3 regions of the Enterococcus sp. DIV0840 genome follow, and region 3 is predicted to be linked to each of the others. Evidence: riboswitches for the same ligand, from Rfam matches in the RefSeq annotation. Region 3 holds a riboswitch; each other region holds the start of a gene.

Region 1 (10,209 bases), 1.3 Mb from region 3:
CTGAAACACATGATAATATGACGTTGTACAAAATGAACAGCCATCAGCATATCCCAGAAATCATCCAACAGTTAAAAAAATGGGAACCACGCCTTTCAGCGATCCAGTTTTCAACCACTTTGATTCCAGTGACTAGAGGCATTTTCTTAACCGCTTACGCTAAACTAAAAGAGCCGATTTCTGACGAGAAATTAGTTCAGTTATATCAAGCACATTTTGAAAAGAGTCCTTTTATTCGGGTCCAAGAGGTAGGTCATTATCCTGTACTTAAGCAAGTGATTGGTTCTAATTACTGTGATATTGGACTAGCCTATAATCCAGAAATGAACATGGTTACGATCGTAACAGTCATCGATAATTTAGGCAAAGGTGCAGCTGGACAAGCGATTCAAAACTTGAATATTTTTGCTGGTTTTGATGAACGGTGCGGTCTGGATCATATACCGATGTATCCATAAAAATTGATTATCAACTAAAATGAAGGTTCAAAACTTAGAGGGAGCGGCAATTATGAAGAAGGTCATTGTTATAAAGATGGGTGGAGTAGCCAGCGATAACTTAACAAAATCATTTTTTGAACAGGTCGATCAATGGCAAAAAGAAGGGAAAAAAATTGTGGTCGTTCATGGTGGCGGACATTATATTTCTGAAATGATGCAGCGTTTAAATGTACCTGTAGTAGTCAAAGATGGTCTGCGGGTAACGACAGAAGAGACGTTAAAAATCACCCAAATGGTGTTGATTGGTCAAGTACAGCCGATGATTACCACTCATTTTCAGCAAGAAGGATTTTCAGTCGTGGGCTTAAATGCCTCTTGCGGTCAAATCATTACAGGAACGTTTCTCGATAAAAATACATTAGGCTCAGTTGGCGAAGTCAAGCAAGTGGATACAGAATTGTTAGAACATCTACTTGAAACTAAGCATATTCCAATCATTGCCCCCTTAGGCTTAACGAAAACAGGCGAGTGGCTGAATATCAACGCAGATCATGTAGCCTGTAAAGTAGCGGAGGAATTGCAGGCTGAAAAATTGTATCTGTTAACGGATGTTCCAGGTGTGAAAAAGGAAAATCAATGGCTAAAAGAACTGTCCACCAATGAAATTCCCCAACTTAAAACAGCCAAAATCATCAAAGGCGGAATGCTGCCAAAATTAGAAAGTGCTGTAACGGCGATCAAAGGTGGCGTTAAAGAAGTTCATATCACAAATCAAATCCAATACGACGGAACCATTATCAAATCAAAGGAGGTTTTTGCATGAGTTACTTATTTCCGAACTACCAAAGAAAAGAGCTGGAATTGATCAAAGGTTCTAACTGTACACTGACGGATCAAACTGGGAAAAGTTATCTTGATTTTACTAGTGGTATCGGCGTAATGAATTTAGGGTATAATGATCCTGAACTAAATCAAGTACTATTGGAACAAGCTAATCTTTTATGGCATACACCGAATTTATATGAAAATCATTTACAAGAACAAGTGGCTGATAAATTAGCAAATGGTAAAGAGTATGTCAGTTATTTTTGTAACAGTGGAGCAGAAGCGAATGAAGCTGCAATTAAATTAGCTCGTAAAGCAACTGGTAAAAGCAAAATCATTACCTTTACAAATTCATTTCATGGTCGAACATATGGTGCGATGAGTGCAACCGGTCAAGACAGTATTCATGCTGGTTTTGAGCCATTAGTTCCTGATTTTATTTATGTACCTTTTAATGAACTTGAGCTATTAAAAGCGGAAATCGACCAGCAAACTGCAGCGGTCATGTTGGAGTTGATTCAAGGCGAAGGCGGTGTATTACCAGCTGAAGAGTCATGGATTCAAGCTGTACAGTCCCTTTGCAAAGAGTATGGGGCCTTGTTGATCATCGATGAAATTCAAACCGGAATCGGTCGGACAGGCACTTTCTATGCTTATGAACAGTATCAGATCGAACCTGATATCTTTACATTGGCGAAAGGCTTAGGCAATGGAATTCCTGTAGGAGCAATGGTTGGTAAAACTAGTTTGGCAGAATTTTTTGGTCCTGGCAGTCATGGTTCTACTTTTGGAGGAAATAAGTTAGCGATGAGTGTTGCTTACAAGGTTGTTGAGCGCATCAATCAACCAAAATTTTTGCAGGATGTTCAGAAAAAAAGTCAACAGCTTTATACAGGGCTAAAGCAACTAGCAGAAAAAACTTCAATGATCAAAGTGATTCGTGGTAAAGGATTAATGATTGGTATCGAGTTAGCAGATCAAGATACGTTGAAAATTGTATTGGATCAATTAGAAATCGAAGGTTTACTCACATTAAAGGCTGGTCAAACCGTTTTACGTCTGTTACCACCATTAACAATCACAGAAAAAGAAATTGATCAAGGAATAATGATCATTGAAAAAGTCTTACATAATCTAGCTAAACAGACAGGCTTTTCAGAAAAGGGAGATTGATAAATGATGAATTCCATGTATGGCAAAAGTATTTTAAATTTAACAGAGTTAACGAAAGAAGAATTTCTATCGATCATTGAACTAGCTGTAGCGATAAAAGCTGATCCTGAAGCGTATAGAGGCGTTTTAGCTGGGAAAATATTAGCTATGATTTTTGAAAAAAACAGCACTCGAACACGTATTTCATTTGAAGCGGGGATCATTCAACTTGGCGGTCAAGCGATAGTTTTAGATTCAAAAAGTACGCAAATGGGTCGGGGGGAACCGATCAAAGATACTGCTAAAGTGATGTCCAGTTATGTGGATGGGATTATGATCCGTACCTATTCAGATCAAATGGTTGCTGAACTCGCAAAGGAAGCGTCAATTCCTGTTATCAACGGACTAACAGACGATCATCATCCGTGTCAAATACTAGCTGATTTTCAAACGATTTATGAACAAAAAGGGAAGCTAGAAGGAATCAAATTAACGTATATTGGCGATGGAAATAATATGGCACATTCATTTTTGATCGCTGGAAGTTTGGTGGGGATGGATATCAGTATCGCAACGCCCAAAGGCTATGAACCAAAGCCAGAATTTGTTGAACTTGCTAAAAAGAATGCAAAAGTAAGTGGCAGTATAATCGAAATTGTGAATGATCCAGATCAAGCAGCCAAAAATGCCGATGTTTTAGTAACGGATGTCTGGGCAAGTATGGGCGATGAAAGTGAACAAAAAGAACGGGAAGTAGTCTTTAGGGAATTCCAGATCAATAATCGACTTTCTGTTCAAGCTAAAAAAGATTATTTATTCCTACATTGCTTACCCGCTCACAGAGGAGAAGAAGTATCAGCTGATATTATTGATGGAATACACTCTATGATTTATGAAGAGGCAGCTAATCGTCTCCATGCTCAAAAGGCTTTGATGGTCAAACTCATGGCAAATCTATAGAAAAGAAATGATACTAGACGATTTTTCGTTTTGTGTCATTTTTTGTTTTTGGAAAGATGTGTCAATAAAAGCCAAAATAAACAGATCAATAACACGACCTCATTGATATTTATCTAACTATAAACACAAAAAGCTCCTTTATTCTTTGTCCACTTCATTAAAAGGATAGACAATAAAAAAACAGTTTATTTCGTTTGCTCAAGTTAAAATCGATTTAACTGTCAAATAATCAGCCAATTTCCTTAAATTTAAAGAAAATCTTTAATATATAGCAGAAAATGTGAAGTTTTGTTTGTAGTTTCGGTTTGTTTTTAGTAGAATGAAACTGTATGAATAGAATAAAAGTGAGGTGTAGATAAATGGGTTTTACAGATGAAACTGTACGTTTTGATTTTGATGACAGCCGTAAGAAGGAAGTAAGTGAGACTCTGGCTACTGTATACAAGGCTTTAGAGGAAAAAGGATATAATCCGATCAATCAGATTGTGGGCTATTTGCTTTCTGGAGACCCGGCCTACATTCCTCGTTACCAAGACGCTCGAAATTTGATTCGTCGTCACGAACGAGATGAAATCATGGAAGAGCTGGTTAAATATTACTTATCTGATCATGGAATCACTATTCGATGAGAGTAATGGGACTTGATGTTGGTTCTAAGACAGTAGGAATTGCTGTCAGTGATCCATTTGGCTGGACAGCTCAAGGCGTGGAAATCATTCGGATCAATGAAGTACAGGAAGAATTTGGTTTTGAACGTTTAGCGGAATTAGTCAAAGAATATGAAGTAACTCGCTTTGTTGTGGGCTTACCAAAAAATATGAACAATTCGATCGGACCTAGAGCCGAAGCGTCAATGGCGTATGGAAAGAAAATCGAAGAGATGTTCCAAATCCCTGTTACCTATCAAGATGAACGTCTGACCACGGTTCAAGCAGAACGGATGTTAGTTGAACAAGCAAACACATCCAGAGCAAAGAGAAAAAAAGTAATCGATAAGGTAGCTGCTGTCATGATTTTGCAAAATTATTTAGATGGCGCTAGCAATAAAATTTAATCGACTTGTAAAAAACAAGTGTAAGATAAAAGGAGAGCAAAACAATGGCAGAAGAGCATAACCATGATCACGATCATGAAGGACATGAACACATCACTTTAGTTGATGAACAAGGGAACGAAACGTTATACGAAATTCTTTTAACAGTTGACGGACAAGAAGAATTCGGTAAAAATTACGTACTTCTTTATCCAGCTGGCGTTCCAGAAGAAGATGATGTTGAATTGCAAGCTTACGCTTACATCGAAAACAACGAAGGAACAGAAGGCGAATTACAACAAATCGAAACAGATGCTGAATGGGATATGATTGAAGAAGTTTTCAATACGTTCATGGCGGAAGAAGAAGAATAGAAATTGAATGAGAGCTGAATCCTTGATATATAAGGGTTCGGCTTTTTTTGATTTTACGAATACCGATAGGTAAAAAAGAATCGATTAGTACATTGCCTATATTAAGACAAAATAAAAAATAGAACTATAAAGCAATTTTATAAAAACTCACTTCATAGTTCTATTTTAAATTCAAACCACTAGACAGTTTTTGCTACACTTTCTCCTTCTGATAATACATCGAAAGAATCAATCCAACCCCAATAAAATTAGCCAAATAAGCTGTACCGCCCTGACTAATAAAAGGCAAAGGGATCCCCGTCAAAGGTAACAAACCAATATTGGACCCAATATTTTCAAGAATATGAAACAAGAAATACATAATCACACCCGTCGTAATATACGCATAAAATTCACGTTTCGCATTTAGCGTACAGATCAGCATTTGATAAATTAGATAAAAGAATAACAGAATCAACGCACAAGTGCCTACAAAACCATAAGCCTCACCAATTACAGTGAAAATCATATCAGATTCTCTAACGGGGACGTAGATTTGTAAATTCGACAGACCTTTCCCCAACATCTCTCCAGACCCGATAGCAGTCAGACCACGAGCTTGCTGAAATGAAATTGAATCTGCATATTCAAAAGGATTGAGCCAAGCGTGGATCCGATTAAACTGATATGGCTGAAAATGAAGATAGGAAAGGATTGTTTGTCCTCGTTCGGTTAAAACCAACAAAATACCACTGACGCCAATTACACCTAAAACCCCAAAACCGACCGTTAAAATCTTCCAAGAGCAACCAGAAACAAGTACCATACCAAGAAAAATAGAAATAAAAACTAAACTTGTCCCAAAATCTTTTTGATAAAACATTAAAGCAAAAACAGGGAGGCTGACAAGTGATAATTCACCTAATAAACGAAAATCTTCTTTTAAAGTCGAAGGATTCGACGATTTTTGTCTTCTTCTCGTAACGATATAGGCCAACATCAAAATATAGCCTAATTTCATGAATTCTGATGGCTGAAAGGAAATTGGCCCTATACGAATCCAACGTTTTGTACCTGTTGCAGCTGCCATTATTGGATCATGAAATTTTATAAGTAAACTCATTAGAAATAACGATAAACCGTAAAGAGCAGGAGTAAATTTCCATAAATATTTTATCGGAATGAACATTGTAACAAACATTGTGACAATACCTAAAATAGTCCATAGAAGTTGTTTCCTCAATAAAGGTGCAACTGATTCAACAGAAGGATCTGCATGGAATGCACCATACTGAGCAATGAAACCGACTAATATCAAAAGAAAGACAGGCAATAGAAGGGCGTAATTCACTGGTTCGCTTTTGGTATTTAACATTTTTCTCATGCCATACCTCCTTGTTGCCTAGATGTTTCTCTAATCTCTGTAGCGCGGGCATTCAGAGCGATGCCAAGCGTAATACTCAGTATCAGTAAGCTAGATCCGCCATAACTGATGAAGGGGAAGGTCAATCCAGTCATTGGAATAAAACCTAACAAACTGCCTACATTTACAGCGACTTGAAGTAAAAGTAACATCCCGCAACCAATATAAAGATAAGAATAATAAAGATTTTTTGATCTTATTGCAAGTAAAAATAAGTGAGCAACCATAAAGAATACTAAAAATAAAATCCCTAAAGAAAAAATCAAGCCCAACTCTTCGATACAAATAGCAAAAATAAAATCTGTATCAGGAGCTGGAAGGAAGCCTTTTTTCTGAATACTATTGCCTAATCCTAATCCCCAAAAACCGCCATTATGCATAGCATAGTAGGCATTTGACGTTTGAAATCCTTTACCAGTTGGATCGATAAAAGGGTTTTGCATCACTTCAAAACGTGTCACTAAATACCCAAATTTTTGTGGCATCCAATTTGTTGGAATCGACAATAAAAGAACTGTTCCTAACCGTTTTATCGCAACGAAACCAATTAAAGCTATCGACATAAACCAAGGAGAAAGTCCACTAGATAAAAACAAGACTAAAACAAGAATGAAAATCATTGATGCTCCAGCGATATTTGGCTGCAAAGCTACAAAAAACATAAAGAAAATAGCAACTAGCAGTGAGCGTTTATGATCCTTGAATCTAAATGGGACAAGTGTGTCCGTTTTAGCTAAATTGGAAGCTAAATAAAGGACAATTACTAAAGGAACTAACTCAGATGGTTGAAACAAAAGCACCCCCAAGTTTATCCAACGCTTGGCACCGCCAACACTGGTCCCTATAAACGGTAAAGCGACAATGGATAGGAAGGTCATGGTCAAAATAAAATACATCATTTTAGGTTTCCGAAGAACTGCCAAGTTAATTCGATAAACAAAACTCATACAAACGATACTAAAAAGAAAATACATGGTTTGCTTAATTGCTTTACTAGAAGTTCCAAGATCACTATCTAATAGTTGATAAGAACTTGAACTATAGACCATTAGAATGCCAATGACGCATAAGATAAAATAAGGGATCAAAATATAAAAGTCTAAATAATGCATCTTTGAGAATCTCTTCATTTGTTTCATTTTGCAGCTCCATCATTCAAAAAGTTATGAATGGCTTCTTGGTTTTGTTTCTCGTCTATTTCTAATACACTGCCTGCATCAGTGTAATCGTTAAATGACCAGCTCCCTTTAACTGGTACAGATAATGTTTCAAGACTTTTTACGTTCCCTGTTAGAAAATCTTTTGCCAAGTCTACTAGAAGGTCAGTAGGAATATTTGTATCTAAGTAACCGACAGCTTCACCAGCAATTTTTGGAAGTTGCAAGAAGGAAACGGCATCTTTAGATTGTTTTGCTAAGGCGTCCATGACCTGTTGTTGTCTTCTTACACGACCAAAGTCACCTTCTTCGTCCATTCTAAAACGAGCATACTGTAACAATGTATTGCCATCCATGGTTTGTTTGCCTTTTTTGATGTCGACATTGTCTAAATTGATATCTTTTTCAGCATCGATCTCAATCCCTTTTGGATAAAGCTCATTGATCAATCGAATAAAATTATTAAAATCAGCTGAAATATAATAATTGATTGGTAATCCAAAAGAGTCATTAAGGACTTTTCTAGTTAATTCTGCTCCACCATATGCATAAGCTGCATTGATTTTTTCTAATCCATGACCAGGAATTGATACATAAGAATCTCTCATGATCGAGACTAATTTTGGTTGCTTAGTTTCACTATTATAGTGGGCGACCATCAAAGTATCTGCGCGTCCGCCATCTTCATCATCTTCACGACCATCATCACCAATTAACATAATCGTGATTTCTTTCATATTTGTCTGTTGATCACCAGAAAAATTAGTATTTTTGCTCTTGTTCACTTGAGATTGAGCTATTTTTTTCCCGTTATGAAAATTGATTGCCGTGTAACTCCCGATTCCTGTAAAAATCAAGAGAACAAAAAGGATCATACAAATTAAAAATTTCATTCCTGTTTTCATTTTTTATTCCTCGCTAATCATTTTAATTGATCATCAAATAAAGTTTGGCTTTAGGAATTGATTTAGATGGGGGATAAAAAGAACTTTTTACTAAAAATAATGAATCACAGTAAGTTCGAAATAAAAGAAGAATCTCTATACCATGTCATAATGAAGAGACATTTTCTTCTTCAATTTGTATATCCACCTCCAAAAATCAAGAATTCTGTCAACATTATTTATCAAAACAAAAAACCTCCGCTTAGAATAACTCAGCGAAGGGGAATTGATTTCAGCACAAAAAGAGCTTTTCATCATTCTCATCGTTGAGTTTTAGCACTATGAAACGTAAAAAGCAGAGCTTTTAGCTACTTTGTGAAAAGCCTTAATTCGACAATTCCTGTCCTACCCATTACTGTCTTTCGACATTTTTGAGCAGTAGCCTGTGTTTCCATAGGAGCCTCACCTAACAAGTTATTCAGATCGCCCTAAATATAGTGAATATCTCAGCTAAAGTCAATGAAGTAAATATTAATTTTTTCATAATACGATGACCGTAAATCTAATAAATTTGTTATTTAAAACAGATAATTCTGTTTGGTAGAGGATTCTAGCCTTCGAATAGAAATTATTAAAAAAATGTAGCTTACTGTTTTCTTTACTCTTTCTTAAACATAGGCTTAAAGAATCATTGCGTATTAAACTGAAGACTTTATCAGAAATAAGAAACTTTGTTTTTCGTCTGTGTTTTTTTGGGGAAACAAATGATTAAACAAAAAATAGTTTGCGTGCTATACTTAGGAAGTAGTACAGCTTTTTCAACTGTATTATAATTGATGCTTTTTTATTATATTTATCAGTTTATTTCTTTCATATATAAGGTTAATTTAGAAATGAAACATGATGGAAAAGGGAGTGTAACACAAGATGGATAAAAGTAGAAATGGTGCTGAAGTGATTGTAGAAAGTTTGAAGAATCATCAAGTTGATTATGTCTTTGGGATTCCAGGTGCGAAGATCGATGGTTTGTTCAACGCGTTAGTCGATGATGGTCCAGAGTTGATCGTAACGCGTCATGAACAAAATGCAGCATTTATGGCGGCTGCTGTTGGACGTTTGACGGGAAATCCAGGTGTAGTGGTTGCGACAAGTGGTCCAGGCGCAAGCAATCTAGCAACAGGTTTGGTGACCGCGACAGCAGAAGGAGATCCTGTACTGGCGATCGGTGGCCAAGTGAAGCGAAGAGACTTACTAAAATTAACACATCAAAGCATGAACAATGCTGCCTTATTTGAACCTATCACCAAATACAGTGCGGAAATTCAAGATCCAGAGACGATTTCTGAAGTTTTAGCAAATGCTTATCGATTAGCAAAGTCGTCTAAAAAAGGGGCCAGTTTCATCAGTATTCCTCAAGATGTTGTTGATTCTCCAGTAGAATCTATCGGTATAAGACCGCTAAGTGATCCAAAAATCGGTTCTGCTTCGTCAGAAGATATCGAGTACCTTTCAAAACAAATTCAAGCCGCGGAGTTACCTGTTTTATTGGTGGGGATGCGGGCTTCTACTGAAAAAGAAGCAAAAGCAATTCGTGAAATTGTTGAGAAAACCAAGATTCCTGTTGTTGAAACGTTCCAAGCCGCTGGTGTGATTTCTAGAAAATTGGAAGACCATTTCTTTGGACGGATTGGACTGTTCCGCAACCAACCGGGTGATATGTTGTTAAAACGTAGTGATTTAGTTATTGCTGTCGGCTATGATCCAATTGAATATGAGGCGAGAAATTGGAATGCAGAAGGAGATTCCAAAATTATCGTGATTGATGATACGCCAGCTGAAATCGACCAATATTTTCAACTGGAACGAGAATTGATCGGGGATATTGCAGAGACATTAACGGTTCTTTTACCAAGTATTGAGGCAAAAGTGTTATCTGAAAAAGCGATAGCTTATTTAGATCTATTGCATGAAAAATTAGTAAA
Region 2 (10,209 bases), 610 kb from region 3:
AGAACTAGCGGTCATTTTGACATACTTCATGATATTTCCAAAGGTCGTTCTACCTGCTAATAAACCACGTTCTAGAACCATCAAGTCTTTTTCTAGCAAGATGACATCTGCCGATTCTTTTGCAATATCAACTGCCGTATCTACAGAGATACCAACGTCTGCTTCTTTCATCGCAGGAGCATCATTGATGCCATCCCCCATAAAGCCGACAGTATGGCCAGCTTCTCTTAATACTTGAACGATCCGTGTTTTTTGTTGAGGTGTTAATTTTACGAAGATATTATATTTTTCTGCAATCATTTTTAACTCAAAATCATTCATTCTAGCGATTTCATTACCTGTAATCAGTTCTTCATTGGCTAATCCGACTTGTTTACAAACTGATTTTGTTACTAAAGCATTATCACCCGTCAATACTTTAACACCGACACCATGTTTTTTTAGTGCTTCTAAAGCAGCCTTCGTCGTTTCTTTTGGCGGATCAAGGAATGCAAGATATCCTATCAAGACCATTTCATTTTCATCTGAAACCGAGAACTCATCAATTGTCGCTGGATTTGTTTTTTGAGAAACAGCCAGTACGCGCAGCCCATCTTCGTTCAGCTCTTCAACGGTTTTCAAGATTTCTGTTTTAAGGGTTTCAGTTAAAGGGGTAACCGTTCCTTTATAGTCAACAAAGCTTGAGATTTCCAACATTTCTTCGACGGCACCTTTTGTGATCATTTGCGTTTTGCCAGATGTATCTTCGATCACAACACTCATACGACGGCGTTTAAAATCAAAAGGAATTTCATCTACTTTTTTATACTTAGAAGAATCAATTGATAATTCCTCTTTTGCCGCATCGATGATTGCGACATCCATTAAATTTTTCAAGCCTGTTTGATAATAGCTATTAAAAAATGCATGACGCAACACTCGGCTATCTTCTTTTCCATCACAATCTAAATGATATTCCAAAATAATCTTGTCTTGTGTCAATGTTCCTGTCTTATCCGTACATAAAACATCGATTGCGCCAAAATTTTGTATCGCATTTAAGTTTTTGATAATTGTACCTTTTTTTGCCATGCTTGAAGCACCTTTGACGAGATTTGTCGTCACGATCATCGGCAACATTTCAGGCGTTAGCCCCACTGCTACAGACAAACCAAACAGAAACGCTTCAAACCAATCTCCTTTTGTTAATCCGTTGATCAAAAATACTGCTGGCGCCATTACTAACATAAATCGAATCAACAACCACGACGTTTTGCTAATGCCAACTTCAAAATTTGTTTGAGGATTTTTATCAGAAACATCTTGTGCTACTTTTCCAAAAAGCGTGTCATCTCCTACAGAAACAACGATTCCTTCAGCACTACCACTAATTACATTGCTGCCCATAAACACAATATTTTCATATTCTGTTTCGACACTGTTCACTTTCAATTTGTAATCTGCTCTTTTTTCTACAGGGTAACTTTCACCAGTCATGGCAGATTGAGAAACAAATAGGTCTTTTGTTTTTGTTAAACGAATATCAGCAGGAATCATGTCTCCGGCAGACAATTTTATGATATCGCCACAGACGATTTCTTCGATTGGAAGTTCTACTTGTTTTTTTCTGCGGACAACGGTTGCCGTAATTTTGACCATATTATTCAATTTTTCTGCTGCTTGATTTGACTTTACCGATTGGATCAGCGTCATAGTCCCACTGATCAAAACCATTGCTAGAATAATGAGTACACCAACAAGATCACGGTCAGCTGGTGGTGCAATAACATAATCCGTTATAAACGAAATAATAGCTAGCGTGATCAAAACGATCGTAAAAGGGGTAAAATACGCTTTGATTATTTCAATGAATAGCGGCGTTTTTTTGCCATGTGTAATGACATTTTCTCCAAATTCCTCTCTTGATAGTACAGCTTGCTGATGTGTTAGGCCCATTTTTGAAGACTTGAAAAATGTTAAGATATTTTCTGCGGAGTTTCTTGCAAAATATTCATATGATTGGTTGTTCTTTCTATTTAATACTGCTCTTTTATCCATGTATTTCTCCTTCTTTCTAAAACTCTGATCAATGAAATGACAGCTGGTTTTATAAGAACCCTCTATGATTTCATCATTTTGTCTCTATTTTAGGAATCGGACTGATGGAAAAAGAGGATCTGTTATCGGAGAAACTTGCTTGTTTGCCCTAGAAACAAATAGACAATAATAGGTGTATTCTCATCAACAGATTTCTTTATCCATAAGTCCTTGATCATCTCACTACTGTCATCCATTTGTTTCCATCCCCTTTAGCGTTATGTGTTTGATAATTCCAAGCATTCGTGCGTTCTTTTTGGTACAAATACTTTTCTCGAATTTTTTTAAGATCACCTGTCCATCTGAGTACGCACAACTTGTACTTTGATACCCAAAATGATCATAAAATCCCCAAGCTTGCTTACGACCCGTTAAAAACATAGTTTGAAAACCCATCAGATCTGCCATTTTTTCTGCAAATTCAAGCAATTGCTTTCCTATTCCAAATCCTTGATATTGATCATCGATTGCAACTTGTTTGATTTGAGCTACCTTTTGGCTTCTTTTTGAAAGAAGTAAAGTCCCCACAACTTTTCCCTCAATCATCGCAGCTATATGGATATCCTGTTTTTCATTGACTGGTAATTCTTTGATCCATTCTTTTCCAGCACTGGTTTTAAGTAGCTTGTTTCTTAAAAAAATGCCTCTCCAATATTCTTCACTGTTCCAATTAATAATTTTGACCATCACTGTTTTACCATTTTGATTCCTCCATTCTTTTAGTTACTCATTTGATTGATTTCAATGACTTCCGACAGTTGAGATAATTCTGAAATAATCGTATTGACTGCTAGTGTGCCATTTCTTGTCGCTTCGATTTCTAAAAATAGTCTTACCTTTTTTCCTGCCAAATCAGTACAGGAGAATTTAGTGAACGTTAAACAATATTTGTCTAGCAACTGAATAATTTCTGTTCTAAGCATGACTTCACTTGTATTGCTACTAATGACCGATAGGTAATGAATCGATTCTGTTTGTTCCTCTTCTCTTTGAACGGTCAAATCATCCATTTTAAAAGATAAATTTCGCAACAAAATATTGACTAACATTAAAGCCACCGCACAAATCATTCCTTCGAGCACAAATCCTGCTCCGATCAAACTTCCAACAGCAGCTGAACACCATAAAGTTGCTGCAGTGTTGATACCTGTCACGCTGAACCCTTCTCGTAAAATTACGCCACCAGCAAGGAAACCAATCCCACTAACTACTTGAGCGGCAATTCGTGTAGGGCTACTGTCATCTTGGATCAACATGGATAATGAAACGAACTGGCACGAACCAAAAGTCACTAGTGTCATGGTTCTCATTCCAGCTAATTTTTTTCGCCATTGACGTTCTGCTCCAATAATCATTCCTGCAAAAATACTAGCGATAATGTTGATTAAAAATTCATAGGCTTGCTCCTTCCTTAGATTTGTTGTTACTTTTTGATGTGATTCGCTAGTACGGTCAATTCGCCCTTTTTTTGCCAAGTATTGTTCATTAGTTACTCTATAATGCGACGAACTTTTGAAAAAAAACAAATGACCTTCCGCCAAAACTCAGCGGAAGGTCATAAATAAGCGCACAAAAAAAAGCCTGCATGATCTAGTCGTTGAGTTTTGGCACTATACAACGTAAAAAGCAGAGCTTTTAGCTACCTTATGAAAAGCCTTGTAATCGACAATCCCTGTTCTACCCATTGGCATCTCTCGATGTTTTTGGGCAGTAGCCTGTGTTTGTATAGGAGCCTCACCTAACAAATCTATTTAGTTATCTTACATGTGAAACTATACCACCATTGTAAAACAAATGTCAATGTTTTCTGTTTATTTATTTTTTGAAAAATGTTATTTTAACTATAGAATAAAAATAAAGAATGCTACAAAGTGCTTATTTACAAACTTTATAGCATTTTTTGTTTTTTTAATATTTATTAATTTTTTTCAACTTTCACAACTGAATTTCCAGCTACTTGGGGTGGAATCGACATCGTCATCGCAGGTAAACCTACTAAAGTAAATTGAATCTTATCTCCTGTTTTCAAGTCATTTTCTGTGATTCCATCTGCTAATTGATCCTTTGATACATTCAAAATAACCCCATCATTTTTCATCATACCAACAATTTCCTCTGGATCCTCAACTGCTTCGACTTCTTTTAAAACCAGCCGCATTGATTTATCCACTGTGTCATTGGTTTTAGCATCTTCAACTAAAACTGCTGTGAATACAGATTGAGATTTTTCTTGGTCTTTAGTGTCTGACGTTTCATCGGTCGTTTGATCTTTTTTACTGCTCATTGAAGTTTCTTCACTTCCTTTTGACGAACTTTTTTTATTTTGTGTGCATGCTCCCAAAGAAATCAAGGTTAACACTGTTAAGATTGTTATTGCGATTTTTTTCATAGATATACCCTCCAATACGGTTACTTTATTATAAGCTATATAATCAATCGTAGTCCATTGCTACCAATCATTATTAAAGAAAATAAAAAAAGTGACTGAGGCATAACTCAATCACTTGGAATCTGGATAAAAGCCGTCATTAGCCATTTCTTCGATCATTACCAGACATCGTAATCTCTTGTGCTAAATAACGAATACGTTCCATGATTCGACGGGCTTTCAACGGCTCTTGTTCCCCTCGTTGAGTCACAGATAAATGTTTTTCTAAGTCTTTTAAGTCAAGGTTTGATGAAAAAAACGTTACTAATTGTTCCTGCATACGATATTGCAGAATAACGCTTAAGACATCATCTCGAATCCAAGATGTCATTGATTCTGCACCCAGATCATCAATCATTAAAACAGGTGATTTCTTAACAGCATCAAGCTTTGGCCCTACCATATCTTTACCGATTGCTTGTTTCATTTCGACTGTAAAAGTTGGAAAATGAACGATCGTTGTAACAAATCCGCGTTCAGCTAAACTATTAGCAATCGCACCTAACAGAAAAGATTTACCTACACCAAATGTTCCTTGAAGATATAGTCCTTTATGAAATTCTTTTGGATTTTGAGAATAGGATTTGATAAATCTCATAGCACTTGCAAAGGCCTCTTCACGTCCGTCTGAGCTCAAATCAAAATTATTTAAACGAGCTTCACGCACATCTTTGGGCATATCCATTGCTTTGACACGTTTACGTATTTCATCTTCACGCTGTTTAGCAATCAAAGATTCAGTGGGAACATAAGTGACATCGATATAATGGAAGTTTAATGCTAGTTTCGGCTCATAACCAGGTGCAATCATGTTTGGATCATTCAATTGATATTTTCTTTTTTCTTGAACAAACTCATATAATTTCGAATAGCTTTTTTTTATGTCTTCATCTGTTAAACGATCTCGGTTACCTTCTATAAACTTTTGGACGTCAGGATCTTTCATAACAACTTCAACTAGTTCATTATATCTCTCGTTCATATCTCTTTTTTGAATGATTTTTGACATTTCTTTTCCTACATCTTCCATTATTATTCACCTTCTTCATTTAATAATTCTTGAAGTTCTCTTTCAAGTTCAGCCTGTCTTTCTGGCGAAAGTTTCTTTTCTTCGACTGGATTATCCACCCAATCTGGTAATGTTTCTTGACGGATCGGTCGATTATTTTGTCCGTATCTCTGTCTTGTTTGTTTTTGTTCTTTCCCCTTTTTGGCTAGCTCACGGACATGATCAATGGCTTTCTCTGGTGAAAAAATGCCGCTTTGCGCCCATTCGTTGGCGATTCGATTCACATAATCAGCCTTTAATGTGGGTTGTTTTTGTATATTATAAACATAATTGATCAACACATTGATCACACTGTTCGGCAATCCAGATTTACTCACTAAATACTTGACTAATGAACGCTCTTGCGGGGTTGTATAACCACCACGCTCATTTTTTAATGCTTCCAAATAATTTAATGGAAAATTTTTCTCACTATCCATGATCATCTGAATATCTTGCGTTGAAAAACCATTCATTTTCAATGAATTATAACGGTATGTTTGCTGATCTTCAGCAGTTAACTCCACTGAATCATTTTTTTGAAACTCACTTGATTTTTGCTTTTTGTCAGGATCATAGGTTCTATAAATTGCCCGTTCAAAGTCCTTCACATCAATCTTACTTGTATAATAGTCAAAGGATTTAGAACAAAAATCGATCATATCCAATTCTGTAATCCCAAATAAATTATGGAAGATAAACACTTCTTCTTTGAATCCAGCACTATTATCTGGTAACTTGATCCCAAGTTTTTCTATTCCTTGAACAAAATAAGACCAATCAAAGCTTTCATTGACGGCACTTGGTTTTTGCGCTGGTCTTGGATCATTAAACGATTGTTCCATTTGAATCAACTGCTTACTTTGAGAAATCATTTGTTCTTCTTTGAATAAATAGACATCCTTAAATCCTGCTGAAATCTCTTCATAGCCAGTTAAATTAACAAATTTCGGCTTAAAACGTTCAAATAATTTATCTAGTTTTCTTTGTCCTACACTGTTCAATAATGTTAGTGACAATACTTCATCTTTAAAAAAACGTTCGGCTGTTTCAGGATGATTTAAGCGATATAAAAAACGCATTCCTAGTTCAGAATCATTTTTACAAAAGGTTCCTAATAAACCAATTCCTTCTAATTTCTTTCTAGCCGCTTGGATTTGTTTGATACTCATATCCATCATCGTAACCAAATCTGCATGAAAAAGTGACTCACTAACGCCTGTCTCTTCAACTTCTGATAAAAGTGTCAAGTATAAGCTAAAAGCTTCAGCACCAATAATCGGCTGATATAAAAACGTCAGTATCGCTTGTTCTAGATTGGATAAAGGATGAGATAGTGCTGCTTGAAAAATACTTTTAGGGTGGACTTCTTTCCAATTGTCTTTCAAGGAAAGACCTCCTTATTCATTTGTTGTATCTGAATTTGAAGATTTTGCTTTATCTACGATTCCTTGTAGTTCTTTTAAGAACACACTCATATCTTTAAATTGACGGTAGACACTGGCAAATCGAATATAGGCGATTTCATCCAAATTAACTAAATCTTCCATTACATATTCTCCGACCAAAGTAGTCGAAATCTCATTTTCGCCTAAGCTACGGACACGGTTTTCAACATTATCAACGATTTGTTCCATTTGTTCCATGGCAACTGGACGTTTTTCAGCCGAACGGATCAACCCACGTAAAATTTTCTCTCTATTAAATTCTTCCCGGTCACCATTTTTCTTGATGACTAACAATGGAGCTGCTTCAATTCGTTCGAATGTAGTAAAACGGTAATTGCAATTTTCACATTCTCTCCGACGACGAATCGCACGCCCATCATCGGCTTGACGACTATCGATTACACGGGAGTTATTATGATGACATCTTGGACAACGCATAGTGTTCACCTCATTTTATCTAATAATATCTATTTTTAAAGTTTCGTTTTAGTTTACTTTCTATATTATAACATGAAATGCTAGAGAAACCAGTCATTAACGATTACTTCTTAAGCATTTTTTTCTTATTGTTACGCTCTTATTTAATAACATTTTTCTCTTGTTTCAAAAAAAATAATCGAGTAAGTCGACGTTTTGAACGTTCAAACTTACCCAATAATTATTGCCTTATAGTTCTATTTTGTCTCGCGTTCCCCAGCCAGTATTCCTATGGGTAATATATCCCCAAATTCGAACAGGTGACAATACGAAAATTGCCCATAGTACAGTAAATGGAAAAGCTAAAAAAACGATCCATTTATCCCGATTTGCCAAATCATTCCTAGGAATTGAAAGATATGCCAAGGAATAAACTGCACTAAATGCTAAAGGAGCTACTAAGATTAATGGAAAATCAGTCATTACAAAAAACACCCAGTAAATCAATTGATACTTAATAACGTTCATAGCCGCAAACATAGCCCAGCCAAATGCCTGTCTAAAGAAAACAAAGCTACTAACAGGGAACAGTGCTAACCGCCAAAAGCCTCTAATAAAACTGCCTCTGTTCCAACGTAGATGTTGTCGCACATGATGACTCAGTTTATTCGGCAAATCTGTATAAGAAACTGCTGTCATTTGAGCAACAGTCCGTCCTAAAAGCATCGCTGTTAATGTTAAGAAACTATCATCTGAAAATTCTACTCTAACACGACCAAACGTTTCATTTTCATACCCTAATTTTTGAGCTAAGTTCAAAACTTCAGCCCGATAAAATGCAATTGGACCGCTATTAACAGCTACACTGCCAAACATAGAGTTCATTGATCGTTCTATAAGCACCATGTGTCCGATCACTAATAAATCTGTGATCACAGTCAAAAGATTATCTGTAACATTTCTTGTCACAATCACGCCTGCAACAGAATAAACTCGTTCGTCTTCAAACGGGATGATCCCTTGTTCTATCGCATGTTCTTCAAAAACAGTATCACTGTCGATTGTTAAGATGATCTCATTATGAAAATCAGAAATTTCTAAATGGTTATACGCATTTAATTGTGCTGCACGTTTCCCACTATTTTGCTGCTTGATAAACTGAAAAGAAATACCCTTTTCTGCAAAAATCTCTTGGTATTCCTCTGCAAGTTTTGAATAATCGACAAGCGAGTTACCGTCATCAACAGCAACTAATTCAGCTGGCGGAAGTGTTTGATTTAGAATAGATTGAAATGTATTTTTAATGTTTTCAATTGGTTCATTATACATAGGCATCAATATGTATACATTTCGTTTGCTGACCTTTTCAGATACGTATGGTGTATATAAAGTACTTAAAATAAGAGTAGCTAATGCCATTCCACCACTCATTGTAAAAAAAGGAGCAATCCCACTCAAAGAATGACGATAGCCATTCGGCAACCTAAATTGAAACCATACAATTGCTAAAGAAAGAATCGAAACAAGCGTAAATACTAGCAAAAAACCATTTTTATTATACAGTGTATGCTTGCTACTCTGACTTCGAATATTTGCCCAAAACCTATTTTATAGCGTCTAATTTTCGGTTTTATTCCTAATTTACGTAATATTTTTTTTTGTTGAGGTTTGAACGTAAAATGAATGATGACTTCCAGCATAAAAATAATCAGCATGACTAGTAGTGGGAGTTTTCCAGATAAAATAAAGCTTTCGATTGAGGGGTGAAAAAAATGAATCAACTCATATATTGCAATATACAATATAGAGGCGATTGGAATCAAATACATGAAAATTATACCAAAGAATTCTAATAAAAAGAAAAATCCTTTTTTCATCAAAACATCCTTTCAAAAAAACAGTTGCACATAGAATCTAATATATTTTGTCTAATAATGATAACTCCTTAACAACGTTACTTCTTTGAATTCAAGCTCTAGTCCTTTGGGAAGGCCTATTTCTACATTGCCCAAATCAATGTTTCGTTTCTCACCACTAATCAAGACTTTTCGACTTAGGTTTCGTTTGATTAAGCTTACCATCAGTATGGTCTGCTTTTGCTCTTTTTTTAAGGTATCGTCGTAGCGAAAAATTTTCTCTTCACGGACTTTTGTCAACTGATTTAATTTCAATTTATTTTGAGATTGAGGAAATTTAATGTCTTTTTTGATATTGATCTCAGTCAATTCTTTATTTGAAATAGCCGCCACTAACTCTTCCCACGTATAAATATCGACATATTTCTTTTCCTTGATGACCAATAAATCCTCTTGTTTTTTTGATGTATCAGGTAAATAAGGATCATCTGATTTATTTCTTCCGTAGATTAGGAAAATCACCGCAAGGAGAAAGAACAATGGTAATAATACTATTTTTAATAGCTGAGTTGAGCGTTTTTTTTCAGTGTATTGTTTTTCTTTGCGTTTGTTTTTTCTTGAACTATCATTCATTATTTTTTCACCTCCTATTTGAACAATCCTTAATCAACGGGGGGCATCATACTGTCGTTAAATCATAAAACAATCGGCTCTTATCCATAATAAGTTTTTTCTTCTCTTCATACACATCATGATCAACAGCATATATTACTAGATCATATTGCATCAGTTGCTGATAGTCTTGTTCCAAATTGACAACTGCTCCATTTTATTGATGCGTTATAAGGGTGCATCACATCATCATATGCAACAATCGATATATTTTTCTCTTTTAATTTTCTTATCAATGAGATAACTGATGACATTCTGACATCT
Region 3 (10,209 bases):
TTTGTTGGCGATACAATGATCAAAGGATCGGTTAAAATCACGAATCCTCCAGAAGGAACTCAATTTAAAGTTAGAGTGAGGTTCCCAGGAAATGTTTATGAAGAAGCAGCAGTTAATGCAGATGGCACATTTTCACTAGATATTTCTGGTCGTCAATTAGCAGCAGGTACGTCGATTACCTTTAATACAGCGGCAACACTTGGTACTGAAACAGCCGCAAGCGGTAGAATCATTGTTTCTGTCGGTGCCAAATAAATATAAGTATTACCAAAAAAGAAAGGGTGTATAAAATGAAGAGTTCAACGTTATTTATTACTAGTTCCAAAGTTTTATTATTATCGGTTGTTTTTGGTACATTATTTTTAGGGCAATCTGCTTCAGCTGCTGATATTAATAAGGCGACTGATTTGGATGTCACTTTTACACCAGGCTCTTTAACATTAGAAGCTGTTTCTACGATCAGCTATGCGTCACAAACGATTTCAGTGAATGATGCTTCATACATTCCAACCAATCCTAGCGCGATCAATGTTGTTGTTTCAGATGCAAGAGGAACGAATGCCAGCTTGAATTTTAAAAACACACAAGCGGGAACAAATAGTGATGCAGAGGCACCAACACCTGTTAATACAGTCAAATTAACGAGCGGAGCTGCAACTGCGACACCATTTGCAACGGCCGCAGCAGGAGCCGGTGCTGGAACATGGACATTCACTTGGCCAGATGCTGAAAACACGGGCGTGACACTTGATGTGCCAGCTGCAATGGCAACGTTGGGTAAACATACCTCTACGATCGACTGGACCTTGGCAGATGCACCATAGAATCAAAGTGTGATCTAAAAGAGTGGGATGAGCATCATTTTATTCCACTCTTTTTTTCTGATTAAATTAAAGGAGTGATTTAGATGAGCGGTTGTTCTAGGTCAAAAATGATTCATATATTATTTTCTATCGGACTTATTTTTTTAGTTAGTTTATTGAATACAAAAGCTGTTTTGGCGCAAGAAAAAAGTAAAGAAACAAATAGTTTTTATGTACAAGCAGTTATCCCGCAGAATCAAGTCGATATCAATAAATCCTATTTTGATTTAAAAATGCTGCCGGAAGAGGAGCAAGAATTACAAGTTAAATTAGTGAATCCAGAAGACGCACCTATTTCCTTTTCAGTCAATGCGATAAATGCAACGACAACGGAAGAGGGAATGATTGACTATACAGTAAAAGGTATCAAAGACAAAGCATTGGCTTATCCTTTTGAATCTCTGATCAAGGTTCTAGAAACGACTATTTCCTTGCAACCATATGAAACTAAAATTGCTCGTTTTCATTTGAAGATGCCAAAGGAAAGATATGGCGGTGTTATTGTTGGTGGACTGCGTTTTACTAAAAATTCACCTGAAAGTGAAACCAAAAGTAAAGATGTGACCATACAGCAGCGATTTCATTATGTGGTAGGTGTTGTCTTGAATGAGACGGATGCATCGGTTCTACCTGATTATGAAATGGAAGCTGTAAAAGTAGCGAAATCTAAACAAGGGAAAAAAATGTCTGTGATTCATTCGATTCGCAATAAAAATGCAGCAATTTCAAAGAAAATGGATCTAAAGTTTGCGATTCGAAAAAAAGGGGAAGAGACTCCTTTGATCAAGTTGGAAAAAGAAGCGCTTGAAATGGCCCCAGATTCTGTGATGGATTTTCCCGTGCCGATCAAAAGACAATTGCTGCCTGGGAAATATATCAGTAAAACATTGATCAATCAAGAGGGGAAGAAATGGGAATTTGAGAATGAGTTTGAGATTACTAGGGAACAAGCGAAGGTAATCAATGAAGAAAATAAAGAAACGAAGGTTGTAACTAAAGTTCCGATGTGGTTGATTTTAGTGCTTATTTTGTTGGTTTTATTGGTGTTGATTCAGACGTATATTTTGTGGCGAAGGAAAAAAAGAGTTGAATAAATAAAAATCTCCGCTTTCTACATGAGTAGAAAGTGGAGATTTTTTTAAGATTGCTTATTTTAGTTTAAATTTAACTTGTGTATTATCATTAAATTGACCTTGATATTGGAATTGTTTGTAGCTTGTACCCTTACCAAGTTTAGTCAAAATGTGTGAAGTGATTTTTGTTTCACTGGCATTTTTAAGGTCCAAGCCAGCAATGATGCCTTCGATTTTTTCTTCAGCTGCACTGCCTTGTAATTGAACTTTATTAGATTTATCTTGGTATTGTGCTTTGATTGTGCCATTAGTATTTACTTGGTATTGCAACTGAATTTGTTGCCCAGTAGTGTAAGTCACTTGAACTTCTAATTTTTTTAAATCAGATTGTTCAGGGGCAACGGGTGTTTCTGGTGTTTCTGGAACTTCAGGTGTCTCAGGAGCAACAGTTGTTTCAGGCTCTTGCGGTTTTTCTGGATTAACAGGTGTTTCTGAAACATAGTAAGATTGTAAGCCAAATTCTGCTTTTACATACCCTTTAGTAATCAAGATAACTTTAAGATGTAAATCATTTTGGTACGTCATTTTTTGTAACAAACTTACTGATTTGTAATAATTTTTGCTGAAATCTCTTGCAATCACAGCGGCTTCTGATGAAGAATAACCAGCAACTTCCCATGTGCTTGCTTTAACTAGTTCGTTGTAAACAGATGATACAGTTGAACTTGTTAATGATAGACCTGTGTACGCTAAGATATCCGCTTTATTGAATAAAGTGACTGTCTTATTGTAATTTGACTCCACCACTGTTGCTGCATCTGCTGAGTTTGATACCACTGCCAAACTAGTAGAACAGAAACTGATTGCTAATCCTGCAACCATCATACCTTTAAAAAATTTCATAAAAAATACCTCCTCTTTTTTACTACTATTTTATGAATAGTAGATGTCTATATTATTATCTAAAAGAAATATAAAGTAAATATATATGAGTGATTTCTCATAATGTTGGAAATAAATTAGTTCCTTCATTGGGTCTTCGTTTTTGATATAATATGTGAAGAAATAGATTAAAGCGTAAGAAAGGATCTGTAATAATGAAAAAAGCGATAATTAGTAAAACGGTGAATTTATTAGATGGAGGCTGTAATGCTTGCGGAATTATTGAAGATGAAAACTATACATTGATGATAGACGAACAAGTTATTCCTTTAGAAAATTTGACAGTCAATTCTTTGGTCACAGCGATTGCTTTAAAAAATGGATATAAACGAGAATATCAGATGGATGTTATTGATGATTTTACTTTATATAAAAAAGATGATCATCAAGTTACGCTTAAAGAAGAATATGATTTTCTGACTTATTCAACTGAGACTGCAAAAATTGAAACAAGGGATCAAATGATGGATGAGAAAAAATTAGTGGAAACTGTCAATCAGATCTTAGTCACTCTTTTTAAAGTGGAAGAATTAGCATTTAGTTTATAGTCGATTATATAAAAAATGAGGGTGGGACAAAACTAAAAATCAGTTTTGATGTGCGCTCTAAAACTGAATAAGCGGCGAGAAAAAAGCAGCTCTGAGAAAAAAGCTGAAATTCACAAAAATTTGAAGAGCAATTTCCGTGAATTCCCTCTTATTTCTCGGAGCTAAACACTTTTGTCTCGGCCTCATTGTTATGTTATTCTATTTGAAAAATTTCTGACATTCCTATTTTTTCAAATCTTTCTTGTGAATCAGAAGGACTTTCGTCATGATCGTAAACCAATAGCTTGAAATCTTCTGTTTTTGGAATTCGTTCGAATGTTTCACTGTCAGTTAAGAGGATCATTTGTTGGCAAAGCCATTCTAGAACCATCTCAATATCTTGTTCATCTTCCACCCAATCATCAAATAAATGGATAGAGGCAACTTGCTGATTTTCATCCCAATCACGAGAAGTGTATTTCATCTCGTCTAATTGTGTTTTAGTGTAGCCTTTATTCGCATAATAACTTGTTGTTTCCTGCCATAGTTCTACTGTATTAAAGCACAGGTTGATTTCACCTTCTTCATGAATATTGCAGTCTAAAGCAAAGGCGTAAAATGTTTCATCAGAGTGATCTAATAAAAAGTTATCGATGCTATCAGTTAAAAAATTGAAAAAGTACTCTTGTTGTTTTTCTAAAAAGTGTTCCATTCATATCCTCCAAGTGTTCTGTCTTTTAAACATTGAAACAGATAAAAGAAGGAATGTCTATCTAAAGTTTTTTTTTTATGTGGAATAGCAATTTTTTAAGAAAATATAAAGATTTTTTTATTGGAATAGTTTGTTACTATAAGAGGACTTTTATTGTAAGAACAAGTGAAGAGTCGGTTTATTTTAGTAAGATAGTTCTGGGGTTGAACAGTTTAGATAAAATTTAATTTGACTTTGTGATTCGATACGCTTATAGTTTAAAATGAATTAAATACTTGTTAGGTGAGGCTCCTATATAAACACAAGCTGCTGCTCAGAAATGTCGAAAGACAGGTACGGGTAGGACAAATTTCGTCGAATTAAGGCGTTTTTCAAAGTAGCTAAAAGCAATGCTTTTTACGTTATATAGTGCTAAAACTCAACGAAGAGAAGAGTAAGGTAAGTTGTAAATAAATGGCGAGTGTCATACATTTAAACCCCTATAATCTAATCCCTTCGCTGAGTATTCTTGGTGAGGGATTTTTCTTTTAGTCGAGCAAAAATTAGAGCTATCAGGTTTCATGTGCTACACTATGGTTTGCTTTAAGGCTAAACAAACTCATTTAACTTTTATGTTTAGAAAGGAATAAACAATGAAAAAATCTGTAAAAATAGTGACGATTACCTTGTTATCGATTCTCCTTGTAGTCGTGAGTGTAGGCTGCTATGCGGCGGTTTCATTCCAAACGGCAAAGGAAAAGAGCGAATCAAAACTTTCTAATAAAAACCAAAATTTTACTGGTGATGAACAAACAAGTGACAAGGAATTAACGGTCATGGTTGTTGGAAATGACTCCAGAGACGACGATGAGGATCAAGGGCGTTCAGATACGCTTATGGTGGCTCATTATGATGGGAAAACGAAACAGCCTAAATTGATTTCGATCATGCGGGATAGCTACGTAACATTTCCTGATGGCGGCCAAGATAAAATAAATGCAGCATATGCATATGGCGGCGCACAAATGACAAAAGATGTGTTGAAAACGAATTTTGATTTACCAATCAATTATTATGTTGTTATGGATTTTAAAGAATTTAGTGACATTATTGATGAACTTTATCCAAAAGGAGTTACGATCGATGCTGAAAAAGATATTAATTTAGACGGTGTGGATATCCTCAAAGGTAAGCAAACATTGCATGGGAATAGTTTATTGCAGTATGCCCGCTTTAGAATGGATGAAGAAGGCGATTTTGGACGGATCAGACGTCAGCAGCAAGTGATGGATGCTTTAGTAGAGCAGTCTAAAGATTTGATTCCAATTTGGGAATTACCACAAGTTGCAGGAAAAATGGTCGGAAAAATCGATACAAATGTGCCTACGAGTTTATTGATCGATTTAGCAAAAGATTTTCTTACTGGAAAAGTGAAGCCTTTAAAATCACTGTCTGTTCCAGTGGAAGGCACATGGAACTTTAATGATTATACCGAATCTGGAAGTGTGATCGAACTTGATGAACAAAAGAATGCTGAAGCGATTCAGAATTTTATGAAAGATAAGGAATAACGTCATTTATCCGTTTACTCTCTTATATGAGAGTAAACGGATTTTTTAGTGAAAAATGAAAACAAACTAGCGTATTTCTATGCGTTAGGAGCAAGCATATGCTATTCTTTAAGAAAGCGTTTTTTTTATTTAGAAGGAAGGGTTTATTTTGAAAGTTGTGATTATTGGCGCTTCTTTTGCTGGAGTATCAGCTGCTTTGGCTATCAGAAAAAAACATCCCAAAGCTGAAATTCATTTAATCGAGAAGCAACAAACGATTGGTTATTTGCCTGGCGGAATCAATCTGTATTTTAATAAAACGATCGATCCTATCGAAACCGCTCAGTTTATTTCAGAAGAACAATTAATAGATAACGATATCTCTTTGTTGTTAAATGCAAGAGTAGTCAGTATGGATTCAACACAGCATATCATCAAATATGAAAAGCAAGCAACTGAGTTTTTTATGTCATTTGATAAATTGATTTTAGCAACTGGCTCTAGTCAATGGTCCAACAAAATTCTTGGTAGTGATTCGGAAAAGGTTTTAAAATATAAATTTTTGCCCGGAGTTCTAAAAGCTATTGAGCGTTTGGAAAATAGTGATAAAGTAGCAGTGATCGGCGGCGGTCAAATCGGCGGAGAAGCAGCAGATACGTTGTTAAAAAAAGGCAAAGAAGTACACCTCTTTGAACGTATGGATTATTTGTTATTCAAGTATTTCGATGAAGAGATGATTCGTCCAGTGCAAGCTGAAATGGTGTCTCGAGGTGCTGTGTTTCATTTCGATGAAACCGTTGAAAAAGTAACCGATACAGATGAAGGCCTACTGATCGAAACGAAGAAATCCGAATTAGTATGTGATAGTGCTATTTTTGGGATGAATGTCCGTCCAGATCTTGGTTATTTGGATGAACATATCCGGACTCATACGGATCAGACCGTATTTGTGAATGAGTATTTGCAAACATCTCAAGCGGACGTTTTTGCGATTGGTGACTGCATTCAAGTGCCTTATAGCTTGTCTCAGGAATTATTTTATATCCCATTAGTGAATAATGCGGTTAGAACGGGGTTAGTTGTGGCTCAAAATCTTGTAGAAGCAACCACACCATTTGTCGGCTCGATTCGCACGATTGGGACTAAACTTGTCGATTATTATGTAGCCAGTACTGGACTGACAGAAGCAGAAGGATTATTTCATGGGCAGCCGATTGCGGTTTCCCACGTTCAACAGAAGAGTTCCTTATTTTCAGGATGTGAAAAAATTTGTGGAAAAATTATTTTCGAAAAAGATAGTCATAAGATTTTAGGTGCACAATTAGTTTCAAAAGCAGATATCCTAGAGAAAATCAATACACTAGCGCTTGGGATTCAAATGGGTCAAACACTTGAAGAGCTTTACCAAAAAGATTTTTTGTATCATCCTTATTATTCAAACGTGATTGATATCACGAACCAGCTAGGTTTTGAAGGTTTGTGGAGTGAAGCGGATGAAAATTGAAGAATTATTGGATAAAAAAGAAGCGAGAGAGATTGGTATTTTAAAGAAGGTGATTTTGGCAGGTGGTCGTATCGCAGACCAAGAGTTACTTGATTATTTAGGCGTTTCAAAGGCTTCTTTTGAAAGTGATTTAAAGGAATTAGGGTATTACTTGAAGCCTTATGAAAAAGATTGTACGTTATTTTATGATGGACAATGGGTGGCAATTCATATGTCAGACCAGTTTTCGATCAGTAAAGTTTTGGAAGAGTATGTTCGAGGGTCAATCAAGTTTCAGTTGATAGATTACTTATTTCAGTATCGAGAATTTAGCATTGCTCAGCTGACCACTAAATTTATGATCAGTGAGTCGTCTTTGTTTCGGAAAATCAAAGAGCTAAATCTGTTATTAAAAGAGTTTGATCTTAAAATTGGCAACGGTCAATTAAAAGGTGAAGAGCTCCAAATTCGTTATTTTTATTTTCAAATTTATTGGTTTTTAACTCCGTATGAGAAACATCAAGAAAAAACATTAACGGTTCAAAATTCTAGGATCATTGAGGCTTTGGAAAAAGCACTGTCCCTTTCATTTGAGGAACATAGCAGGTTGAAAATCAGTTTATGGCTGACGATCAGTAAGAAAAGAATCGTGGTTCAACCAAAAATGTTTAAAGAATTATACAGTAAAAGTCTGGTGTATGAACAAGATCCTTTTTTTAAAACATTACGTTCCTTTGTTTTACGTTTTTTTAGTCGATATCCACTTGAAATCGATGAAGAAGAGAGTCTGCTACATTTTATTTTTCTAACGAGTATGTCTGTTTTAGCGGAATCAGATTTTGCTGAGTATAGTTTGATTCGTGGTAGAAGGACGCCAACATCACTTGCAGACACGTTTGTTTTAGAGCATGTGATTTTATATTATCGTCCGCAAAAATTTTTCCCAGAATTAGAAAAAAAGATCTTTTATTATTTTTCTCAGATTCATAATCGGCTGTATTTTTTTAAAGGAGAGCTGGAATTGTTTGATCGGGAGAATATTTGGCAAAAAGAACAGACTCTTTCCAGTCATCAGCTGGCTGATTTTTCTCGGATTCTTTTAGATAAAAGTTTAGAATGCTTTGGGAAAAGTTATGAGACAGGCAATAGTTTGTATGAATGGTCATTGGTGAAATATCTTAGTGTGCTGGCGATCATTGATTTTGAAATCGTTGGTGAGACTCGGATTGGGATTGATTTAAAGATGGATCATTTGTATAAGGAAGTAATGACTCAGGTTTTAGTCTTGAGCTTAAAAAATTTGAATGGGTTAACGATCGAACCATTTGATTCAAAAAGAACGTATGATTTGCTGATCACAAACGTTATGAAGCCGAATACCTATCGTTCTGCAAAAGAGGTTTATGTATTATCGGAACTTGGATCAACTTATGATATCAATCAAATCAGGATGAAAATCCGAGCGCTGCATACGAAAAGATGAATTGAATAAAAAGGCCAAAGGTAAAATGATTTGCTATTTTTTTTTTGGTCTTTTTTATTGATAGGACAAGGCTTTGTTGAAAAACTTTCATTTATTTTTGAAATTAAAAAAAAGTTGACGTTTTTATAAAACAGTTTCCGATTATGATAAATCCATCAAATATAAAGCGTTTTCAAGAAAGGGAGTAAATTCTAATGACAGAACAAAAATACATCATGGCGATCGACCAAGGAACAACCAGTTCAAGAGCAATTATTTTTGATAAAAAAGGCAATAACATCGGTAGTTCACAAAAAGAGTTTACACAAATTTTTCCTAAGGCAGGTTGGGTAGAGCATAATGCGAATGAAATTTGGAACTCTGTTCAATCTGTCATCGCAGGTGCTTTGATCGAGTCAAGTGTGAAACCTTCAGATATTGCTGGGATCGGTATCACCAACCAACGTGAAACAACAGTTGTTTGGGACAAGCAAACAGGATTGCCAATCTATAATGCGATTGTTTGGCAATCTCGTCAATCTTCACCAATCGCCGATCGATTAAAAGAAGATGGGCATGGCGAGATGATTCATGAAAAAACAGGATTGATCGTAGATGCTTATTTTTCAGCAACAAAGATTCGTTGGATTTTAGATCATGTTGAAGGAGCACAAGAGCGAGCTGAAAAAGGAGAGTTATTATTTGGAACGATCGATTCTTGGCTAGTTTGGAAATTAACTGGTGGAGAAACCCATGTAACGGATTATTCCAATGCAAGTCGTACGATGCTCTTTAATATTCATGATTTAGACTGGGATCAAGATATTTTAGATATTTTAAATATCCCACGCGTAATGCTGCCGAAAGCAACATCAAATTCAGAAGTTTATGGGTTGACGAAGAACTATCATTTCTATGGCAGCGAAATTCCGATCTCTGGTATGGCGGGTGACCAACAAGCAGCGTTGTTTGGACAAATGGCTTTTGAACGAGGAATGGTTAAAAATACGTATGGAACAGGTTCATTTATTGTGATGAACACAGGTGAAAAACCGCAGCTTTCTGATAATAATTTACTAACAACAATCGGTTATGGAATCAATGGTAAAGTTTATTATGCATTAGAGGGAAGTATTTTTGTAGCAGGTTCAGCCATTCAATGGTTGCGTGATGGATTGAAGATGATTCAAACCGCTGCAGAATCTGAAGCTGTAGCCAATGAATCACATAATAAAAATGAAGTCTATGTTGTGCCAGCTTTTACAGGACTTGGTGCACCGTATTGGGATTCTGATGCAAGAGGAGCTGTTTTTGGTTTAACGAGAGGAACCACGAGAGAGGATTTTGTAAAAGCTACATTGCAATCAGTTGCTTATCAAGTGCGAGACATTATCGATACAATGCAAAAAGATACTGGTATTGATATTCCTATCTTAATAGTAGATGGAGGAGCCGCGAATAATGATTTATTGATGCAATTCCAAGCAGATATTTTAAATACTTCTGTTCAAAAAGCGCAAAATTTAGAAACCACAGCTTTAGGCGCAGCCTTTTTAGCAGGATTAGCAGTTGGTTTTTGGAAAGATTTGGATGAGTTAAAAGAATTCTATGAAGAGGG

What was found. A riboswitch is a leader RNA that binds a small molecule or an ion and turns the genes downstream of it on or off. The one in region 3 is predicted to bind magnesium.
Region 1: it holds a riboswitch for magnesium, as region 3 does, so the genes downstream of both, IGL98_RS10550 (LCP family protein) here and IGL98_RS04480 (LCP family protein) in region 3, are expected to answer to the same signal.
Region 2: it holds a riboswitch for magnesium, as region 3 does, so the genes downstream of both, IGL98_RS07395 (MgtC/SapB family protein) here and IGL98_RS04480 (LCP family protein) in region 3, are expected to answer to the same signal.

Annotation. Positions count from the first base shown of each region.
Region 1 is NZ_CP172876.1:2,217,094-2,227,302, reverse strand. Features, by position in the region: gene argC (N-acetyl-gamma-glutamyl-phosphate reductase) at 1-458, shown strand, start outside; gene argB (acetylglutamate kinase) at 511-1,263, shown strand; gene IGL98_RS10585 (acetylornithine transaminase) at 1,260-2,438, shown strand; gene argF (ornithine carbamoyltransferase) at 2,445-3,377, shown strand; gene IGL98_RS10575 (IreB family regulatory phosphoprotein) at 3,737-4,006, shown strand; gene ruvX (Holliday junction resolvase RuvX) at 4,003-4,431, shown strand; gene IGL98_RS10565 (DUF1292 domain-containing protein) at 4,476-4,784, shown strand; gene IGL98_RS10560 (FtsW/RodA/SpoVE family cell cycle protein) at 4,978-6,147, opposite strand; gene IGL98_RS10555 (FtsW/RodA/SpoVE family cell cycle protein) at 6,144-7,325, opposite strand; gene IGL98_RS10550 (LCP family protein) at 7,322-8,248, opposite strand; M-box (ykoK) riboswitch at 8,539-8,708, opposite strand; gene alsS (acetolactate synthase AlsS) at 9,155-10,209, shown strand, end outside.
Region 2 is NZ_CP172876.1:1,555,982-1,566,190, reverse strand. Features, by position in the region: gene mgtA (magnesium-translocating P-type ATPase) at 1-2,037, opposite strand, end outside; gene IGL98_RS07400 (GNAT family N-acetyltransferase) at 2,266-2,763, opposite strand; gene IGL98_RS07395 (MgtC/SapB family protein) at 2,796-3,602, opposite strand; M-box (ykoK) riboswitch at 3,659-3,829, opposite strand; gene IGL98_RS07390 (hypothetical protein) at 3,995-4,465, opposite strand; gene dnaI (primosomal protein DnaI) at 4,605-5,534, opposite strand; gene IGL98_RS07380 (replication initiation and membrane attachment family protein) at 5,537-6,940, opposite strand; gene nrdR (transcriptional regulator NrdR) at 6,953-7,438, opposite strand; gene IGL98_RS07370 (glycosyltransferase) at 7,667-8,959, opposite strand; gene IGL98_RS07365 (hypothetical protein) at 8,953-9,294, opposite strand; gene IGL98_RS07360 (pectate lyase-like adhesive domain-containing protein) at 9,346-9,906, opposite strand; gene IGL98_RS07355 (hypothetical protein) at 9,953-10,084, opposite strand; gene IGL98_RS07350 (nucleotide sugar dehydrogenase) at 10,050-10,209, opposite strand, start outside.
Region 3 is NZ_CP172876.1:944,870-955,078, forward strand. Features, by position in the region: gene IGL98_RS04450 (adhesive domain-containing protein) at 1-255, shown strand, start outside; gene IGL98_RS04455 (WxL domain-containing protein) at 291-824, shown strand; gene IGL98_RS04460 (DUF916 and DUF3324 domain-containing protein) at 908-1,957, shown strand; gene IGL98_RS04465 (YusW family protein) at 2,012-2,839, opposite strand; gene IGL98_RS04470 (DUF4809 family protein) at 3,034-3,426, shown strand; gene IGL98_RS04475 (DUF4303 domain-containing protein) at 3,620-4,117, opposite strand; M-box (ykoK) riboswitch at 4,385-4,553, shown strand; gene IGL98_RS04480 (LCP family protein) at 4,750-5,667, shown strand; gene IGL98_RS04485 (FAD-dependent oxidoreductase) at 5,825-7,150, shown strand; gene IGL98_RS04490 (helix-turn-helix domain-containing protein) at 7,140-8,612, shown strand; gene glpK (glycerol kinase GlpK) at 8,807-10,209, shown strand, end outside.